2 regions of the Streptococcus sp. 1621 genome follow, and region 1 is predicted to be linked to the other one. Evidence: predicted binding sites of a transcription regulator. Region 1 holds the regulator's gene; the other holds the start of a gene.
The links. The regulator NrdR, encoded in region 1, represses ribonucleotide reductase genes. The targets are predictions, from matches to a motif close to ACACNATATATNGTGT.
Positions count from the first base shown of each region.

Region 2: the regulator NrdR is predicted to act here: its motif matches at 2,918-2,933, upstream of nrdD (anaerobic ribonucleoside-triphosphate reductase).

Region 1 covers NZ_VMLJ01000011.1:6,653-10,886, forward strand. The annotation lists gene HT697_RS02205 (NADPH-dependent oxidoreductase) at 1-89, opposite strand, end outside; gene dnaI (primosomal protein DnaI) at 86-982, opposite strand; gene HT697_RS02215 (replication initiation and membrane attachment family protein) at 983-2,152, opposite strand; gene nrdR (transcriptional regulator NrdR) at 2,153-2,626, opposite strand; gene HT697_RS02225 (GntR family transcriptional regulator) at 2,766-3,131, shown strand; gene HT697_RS02230 (ABC transporter ATP-binding protein) at 3,136-3,831, shown strand; gene HT697_RS02235 (hypothetical protein) at 3,847-4,234, shown strand, end outside.
Region 2 covers NZ_VMLJ01000034.1:2,950-7,183, reverse strand. The annotation lists gene cls (cardiolipin synthase) at 1-1,080, shown strand, start outside; gene HT697_RS07570 (damage-inducible protein CinA) at 1,335-2,873, shown strand; gene nrdD (anaerobic ribonucleoside-triphosphate reductase) at 2,993-4,234, shown strand, end outside.

The DNA of each region.
Region 1 (4,234 bases):
ATTTCAGTCAAGTCTTCCTGAGGAAGGGCTTGCTCCTTAAATCTTCGAACAGACTTATGAGCTTTCATCAGTTTAATCGTTTCTGTCATCGGCGGTTTACTCCTTCTAAACGAGTCTCCTCAGCCAAATAACGGATACGTTCCATGACCCGTCTGGCTTCCCAGGTTTCGTCATTTCCATGTTTCCCTTTAGCAAAATGCTGCTCCAATTCTTCAAAGTTGAAGTTGGAGGTGAAAAAGGTCGGTAAATTTTCCTGCATCCGATATTGAAGAATGACTTGCAGGATTTCATCACGCACCCAAGCTGTTGATTGCTCGGCACCAATATCATCTAAAATTAGGACTTCAGAAAGCTTAATCTCATCCACCAAGGTCTTGACATTACCATCACCGATAGCATTTTTGACATCTATGACAAAGCTAGGATAGTGGAGGAGAGTGGATGAAACACCACGTTTTTCTGATAAATCATGGGCTAAGGCAGCCACCATGAAACTTTTACCCACACCAAAGTCTCCATACAAGTAAAGACCTTTTCGAATAGCTGGATATTGCTCCACGAAGGCTAATAGCTTTTCAAAAACTGGCAAGCGCCCCAAATCATCCAAGTCTACTTGAGCCAAGCTAGCTTGCTTGAGACTGGCTGGCAGATTGATTAACTTGAGACGATTCTTAATAGCCGCTTCTTTTTCAGCCGCGATTAGTTCAGGAGTTTCTTCATAAGAAACATCCGCATAGCCATGATTCATAATCAAAATCGGCTTGTAGCCTTTGGCAATATAATCCGTATCACCACGGAGAAACTTGTCACGCTCGGTGATGTACTGATTAAACTTGGAGATACTGCGATTCAATTCCTCTGGAGTCAAGGATTCTTGCTGGATAAAAGCCGCAACATCAGGATCCTTCATGATTTTCTGGACCAAGTCTTGATAATGAAAACGGCTAGGTTGACGCTTGAGTACGTCTCCGACACTTTCCATCTAATCTCCTCCTTTTTCTAATCGAGCTAATAGTTCTTGTTTCTTACGTTCTAGTTCCAGACGAGTTTCCTCGCTGGTTTCATTCTTATAATCTGGATTGCTCCACTTGGGTACGTTGGACTTGGTATGACTCGGTTTACTGCCTTTTTGAGCCTGATTCTTCTGCCCACGTTCACGGATGCGCAAGACTGCCTCTTCTGCTGAATGGATCTTTTGATAGGCATAGTCATTGGCTACCTTCATGGCATATTTCTCATTGATATTTGCCGAATCCACCTTATTAAAGGTCAATAAAAGAATGATATTGATGACTTCGTCCAGCAAGCCCAAGCCAGCAATCTGTTGCAAGAGTTCTCTTTCTGTTTGGGTAATGGTTCCCTTGCGTGTTTGCTTGATTTCTGCCAAGAACTGCAGGGCAGTTTTACTTTTGGCTTCTTTGATAATGGTTGTTTCCTTAAGACTAAAGTCAGAGGAAATTGGTTTTTGAGCAATTTTTTCACGCATGCGTTTGGTTGAAATAACCTGGGAAACAGCTGTTGACTTAGCCAGTTGATAGGTTTCAAACCAAGTCCATTTTTTCTCCTCAGCAATGGCAAAGAGGTTTAAGACATCGGACTGCTCATCTGCAAAACGAAGCCCATCTCGAGCCATAAGCTGGCGAAAATGGTCCAAGTCAAAATCGTTGGCCACTTTCTTCTTGAGACCAAGGTCTTCTTGACTTCCCTGTTCTGCCAAGTCTGGAAAGACTTGATTGAGTGAGACAGGTATTTCTTCTCCCTCAGCACTCTCAACTTTCAAATCCTCCACAGCCGAGTCGCCAATCTTTTTCTCTAAAAGTCTACGATAAACAGGATGCTCCAAGAAATCTTGACTTGAAAGAGGAGCATGGATAACTATCTGATAGGTATCACCCTTTTGATAGAGGGTCAAGAGATTAAAAGCAGATAGGATTTTCAAAGATTTTAAAAGTCTGTCCATCCCAAAATTGAGATGATTGAGAATGCTTGAAAAAAGGTATTCCTTTCTGCCATTATCCCAAAAACTAATCGTATAAAGATAAAGGCTCAGTGCCTCCTGACCGATAATCGGGAGGTAGCACTGTACCAGAGATGAGATATCTTGCGACACCCGATTATTCTTTAGATAAGAAAAACGGTCAATTGGCTTCATTTATCTTTCCTTTTTCTTTTTAGAGGACTGAGTGATTTGTTGGAGCAAACTCTCTAGCTCACTGACATCCTTAAAACTACGATAGACACTGGCAAAACGCACATAGGTAATCTCATCTAACTCAGCCAACTCCTCCATGACGAGTGAACCAATGTCCTCACTTTGAATTTCATTTTCATTTCGACCACGGAGTTTCTGTTCGATACGATTGACTACCATGTTGATTTCATCACTTGACACAGGACGTTTCTGGGCTGAGCGGATAATCCCATTAAAGATTTTATCTCTGGAGAATTGTTCCCGTGTGCCATCTTTTTTAACAACCACTAAGGTTCTTTCTTCTACCCGTTCGTAGGTTGTAAAACGGTGCTGGCATTCGTCACACTCACGTCTTCTACGAATGGTGTTCCCTTCTTCTGCTTGGCGACTATCGATAACACTTGACTTGGTAGCCCCACATTTTGGACAACGCATCCTTTCCCTCCTTATCGTTTTCTTTTCATTATACCATTTTTTAAGCGATTCCCAAAACAATTCTTCTTTTTGCTTGACAAGTTTTTTGTTTTATTGTATTATTTAATTAAGACAAAAGGATAGGAGAAAGGAGACCAAGATGTCCTGGACATTTGACAACAAAAAACCCATCTATTTACAGATTATGGAGAAAATCAAGCTTCAGATTGTTTCCCATACACTGGAACCCAATCAACAACTTCCAACCGTGAGAGAGCTCGCTAGCGAGGCGGGTGTCAATCCAAACACCATCCAAAGAGCCTTGTCAGACCTTGAACGAGAAGGCTTTGTCTACAGCAAGCGAACAACTGGACGATTTGTGACTGAGGATAAGGAGCTAATCACCCAATCGCGCAAACAATTATCAGAAGAAGAATTGGAACACTTCGTTTCCTCCATGACCCATTTTGGCTATGAAAAAGAAGAACTACCAGGCGTAGTCGGCGATTATATTAAAGGAGTTTAAGCCTATGTCATTACTAGCATTTGAAAATGTATCCAAATCATATGGAGCAACCCCAGCCCTTGAAAATGTTTCCCTTGACATTCCAGCTGGAAAAATTGTTGGTCTCCTTGGACCAAACGGCTCAGGGAAAACAACCCTGATTAAACTAATCAATGGCCTCTTACAACCAGATCAAGGACGCGTCCTCATCAACGACATGGACCCAAGTCCAGCAACCAAGGCTATCGTAGCTTATTTGCCGGATACGACCTATCTCAATGAACAAATGAAGGTCAAAGAAGCCCTAACCTACTTCAAGACCTTCTATAAAGATTTCAATCTTGAACGCGCCCATCATCTACTTGCAGACCTCGGTATTGATGAAAACAGTCGTCTCAAGAAATTATCAAAAGGAAACAAGGAAAAGGTACAACTGATTTTGGTTATGAGCCGTGATGCTCGTCTCTACGTTTTGGACGAACCCATTGGTGGAGTGGATCCAGCAGCCCGTGAGTATATCCTCAATACTATTATCAACAACTACTCCCCAACTTCTACCGTTTTGATTTCTACCCACTTGATTTCGGATATCGAGCCAATCTTAGATGAAATTGTCTTCCTAAAAGACGGAAAAGTCGTCCGTCAAGGTAATGTAGATGATATTCGCTATGAGTCTGGTGAATCCATTGACCAACTCTTCCGTCAGGAATTTAAGGCCTAAGCAAAGGAGATTATTATGTTTTGGAATTTAGTTCGATACGAATTTAAAAATGTTAACAAGTGGTATTTAGCCCTCTACGCTGCTGTTCTAGTCCTTTCCGTTCCCCTGGGAATGCAAGGCCACTACTATAATTATATATCTTTCAAAGATAGCCAACCTTTCCTATTTATCTTTCTGGCTCTCGTCTTTGGTGGCTTGATAATTACACTGGGGATTTCAACTCTTTTCTTGATTATCAAACGCTTCAAAGGTAGTGTCTATGACCGCCAAGGCTATCTGACTTTGACCTTGCCAGTTTCTGAACACCATATCATCACAGCCAAACTAATCGGTGCTTTTATCTGGTCGTTGATTAGCACTGCTGTCTTACTCCTATGTATCTATATTATCTTATTGTCAACAA
Region 2 (4,234 bases), on a different contig from region 1:
TTTCCTAGCGGAGAAGCCATGTGGAAAAAGATGGTAGAAGATCTTAAAAAGGCTGAGAAATTTATTTTCTTGGAATATTACATTATAGAAGAAGGTTTGATGTGGAATCGTATTCTAGAAATCTTGGAGCAAAAGGTCGCTCAAGGCATTGAGGTTAAACTGCTCTATGATGATATTGGCTGTATGGCTACTTTAACAGGAGATTATGCACATCGACTTCGTCAGCTGGGCATCGAGGCCCATAAATTCAATAAAGTTATTCCTCGTTTGACAGTGGCCTATAATAACAGAGATCATAGAAAAATATTGATTATTGATGGTCAGATAGCTTATACAGGAGGCATTAACTTAGCCGATGAGTACATTAACCACGTCGAGAGATTTGGTTATTGGAAGGATAGTGGAATTCGCTTGGACGGACTAGCAGTAAAAGCCCTGACACGCTTGTTTTTAACCACTTGGTACATCAATCGAGGAGAGATTAGTGATTTTGATCAATATCATTTAGAAAATCATTCTATCCCAAGTGACGGTTTAACCATTCCATACGGGAGTGGACCCAAGCCAATTTTTCGAACGCAGGTAGGAAAAAAAGTTTATCAGAGTTTGATCAATCAAGCAACGGAATCGGTCTATATTACGACACCTTATTTGATCATAGACTATGATTTAACAGAGACAATCAAAAATGCTGCTATGAGAGGGGTCGATGTTCGGATTATCACCCCTTACATACCAGATAAGAAGTTCATTCAGTTAGTCACAAGAGGGGCTTATCCAGACCTTCTTTCTGCTGGAGTTCGGATTTATGAGTATAGTCCAGGTTTTATTCATAGTAAGCAGATGTTGGTAGACGAAGATTTTGCGGTGGTGGGGACAATCAATCTCGACTACCGAAGCTTGGTACACCATTATGAAAATGCAGTCTTACTCTATAAAACTCCTTCTATAATGGAAATAGCCCGAGATTTTCAAAATATATTTGCAGATTCTCAGGAAGTCTATCCTCATTCTATCAAAACAAGCTGGTATCAAAAACTTGTAAAAGAAATCGCCCAGTTATTCGCTCCAATCTTATAAGAAATCTAGGACTGAGGACACAAACCAGTCCTATTTTTCTTGCCTTTTACGAATAGAAAGATATAGGAGGAACGATGCTGACTCAGAAAGAATTGGATTATATCATAACATTTAAACAGACACATTTACACCGTTTTCGGGAAATTGAAACCTTTGTGAAACTATGCAAAAAATCACTCAAACAGCCATCGCAAGCTGACAATCCTAGGACTTTTTGATATACTAAGACAGATAAATTGAATAGGAGAAACGATATGAGTGTGTATGGTAGAGTAGAAGAAGTTCATCAGGAGAATCGTGAACCTCTAGAATACCAAATCAAACAAGAATCGCATCATCGTGAATCAAGTCGTCTTCCTTTGGTGAAAATTTTACTATGGAGTACGCTTGTAACGGGGATAACTCTAGGAGTACCGCTATTACTCGATTTAATGAGTGCACAGGAAGTGCAGGATTTTTATACAGGTTGGGCCCTTCATCAGGCAGGGAAGATTTACAGCGATTATTATGGAAGTCAAGGTTTGCTTTATTATTTGCTGACTTACGTGACTCAGGGCGGATTTTTCTTTGCCATCTTTGAGTGGTTAGCCTTGGTAGCAGGAGGATTTTTCCTCTTTCGATCGGCAGACACCTTGACAGAGCAAGGAGACCAAGCTGGACAAGTGGTGACTATTTTTTACATGCTAGTTACAGGTCTTGCTTTTGGTGGAGGTTATGCGACTCTTTTAGCGCTTCCTTTCTTATTAGCAGCCTTTAGTTTAGTTGCGACTTATCTAAGCAATCCAAGCCATGATAAGGGATTTGTACGGATTGGGCTGGCTTTGGCAGGAGGATTTTTCTTTGCTCCCTTATCATCGCTCCTGTTTATTGCTGTAGTGAGTTTAGGCTTGTTGGTCTTTAACCTTGGGCATAGACGCTTTGCGCATGGGTTTTATCAGTTTCTTGCAGTGGCTTTAGGTTTTTCACTTATCTTTTATCCAACTGCCTACTATAGTGTTGCAACAGGAAGTTTTGGGGATGCCATTAGTGGTATTCGTTATCCTATTGACAGTATTAGCTTTGATTTCACTTCTAAAATTTTAGAGAATATGGCTTTTTATGGCTTGTTGTCCCTTGGTTTGGGATTTGTGGTTTGTATCTTTTTAGGTCTCTTTCAATCCAAGCCCTCTAAACTATACGTCATTTCGGTTCCTGCAAGTCTTGTGACAATTTTAGGTTTGATTTTGCTTTTCTTTTCACAAGAGCCTCTGCACGCTTCTTATTTGATGGTCGTCTTCCCTGTTTTCCTACTTTTATTGGTAACCAATATTAAGAGTCAACAGAGGGGGCGTAGTGTTAGAAGAAGACGAAGAGAAACGCCAGTTAGCCTATGGAGTCGTTTCTTCAAAGGAAATCTATATCTGCCAGTTTTAGGGCTTGTCTATCTTTTGTCTGTTCCTTTTTTGATGAAGTTTGTTCTTTATCCGGTACCTTATCAAGAACGTGATCGTCTTGCTGATTTGGTAAAAGAGGAGACAAATACGGAAGATGCTATCTATGCATGGGATGATACTGCGACTCTTTATCGTAAGAGTGAGCGCTTGTCGCCATCGGCGATTTTGTCTCCCGTGCACTATACAGCAACTGAGGAAAATCGGAATAAGTTACTCAATGACTTGAAAGAAAAACAACCTAAGGTGATTGTGGTAAATGACAAGGTGCCAGTCTGGTCTGAAGTAGAAACAATCTTGAAAGAAAATTACCAACAAGTAAAGACTGATTACTCAGAGTTTAAAGTCTATAAAATCAAATAACCAAATCAATATCTTGTGTATTTTTAAAAATTTTAGGATTTTTAACACAAGATATTGATTTTTCTTTTTAGAGTGGTATAATACTTTTTAGAAAGAACATTTTAGAAAAGAGCATGCATATGATTGCACTAGAAGAAAAAATTACAATTTTGCCAACTCTCTTCGTCGAGAAACGAGATGGGAGACGTGTTGTATTTGATGTGGATAAGATTGACAAGGCTCTCCACAAGGCGGCAGACAAGGTTATGGATGTGACACCCTTAGTCGAAAAGCGCCTAAATGCTCTGACCGAGCGTATTGTCACAGAAATTCATAGTCGCTTTCCACAGGGAGTTAAGATTTACGAAATTCAAAATATCGTAGAACATGAACTGCTTGAAGCCAAAGAATATGCGCTGGCTGAGGAGTATATTACTTATCGGACACAGAGGGATTTTGAGCGTTCAAAAGCGACGGATATCAACTTTAGTATCCATAAACTACTCAACAAAGACCAGGCAGTTGTCAATGAAAATGCCAATAAAGACAGCGATGTCTTTAATACCCAGCGTGATTTGACAGCGGGTATTGTTGGGAAATCAATCGGACTGCAAATGCTTCCTAAGCATGTAGCCAATGCCCACCAAAAAGGGGATATCCATTATCACGATCTGGACTACAGCCCCTATACACCTATGACCAACTGCTGTTTGATTGATTTCAAGGGGATGTTGGAAAATGGTTTTAAGATTGGAAATGCAGAGGTAGAAAGTCCCAAGTCTATCCAGACTGCGACAGCTCAGATTTCGCAAATCATCGCAAACGTTGCTTCTAGCCAGTATGGCGGCTGTTCAGCTGACCGTATCGATGAAGTTTTGGCGCCTTATGCAGAGAAGAATTATCAAAAACATCTCAAAGATGCAGAAGAATGGGTCTTGCCTGAAAAACGGGAAGATTATGCTTGGGAGAAAACTCAAAAAGACATCTATGATGCTATGCAATCTCTCGAGTATGAAATCAATACTCTCTTCACTTCAAACGGACAAACGCCTTTTACTTCTCTAGGCTTTGGTCTAGGAACTAGTCGCTTTGAGAGGGAAATTCAAAAAGCTATCTTGACCATTCGGATCAAGGGGCTCGGTTCAGAACACCGCACAGCTATCTTCCCTAAACTTATCTTCACGCTTAAAAGAGGACTCAACTTGGAGGAAGGGACACCCAACTACGACATCAAGCAGTTGGCTCTAGAGTGCGCAACCAAACGGATGTACCCAGATGTTTTGTCCTATGATAAGATTGTTGACTTGACAGGTTCTTTTAAGGTACCTATGGGTTGCCGTTCTTTCCTTCAAGGATGGAAAGACGAGAATGGCGTAGAAGTC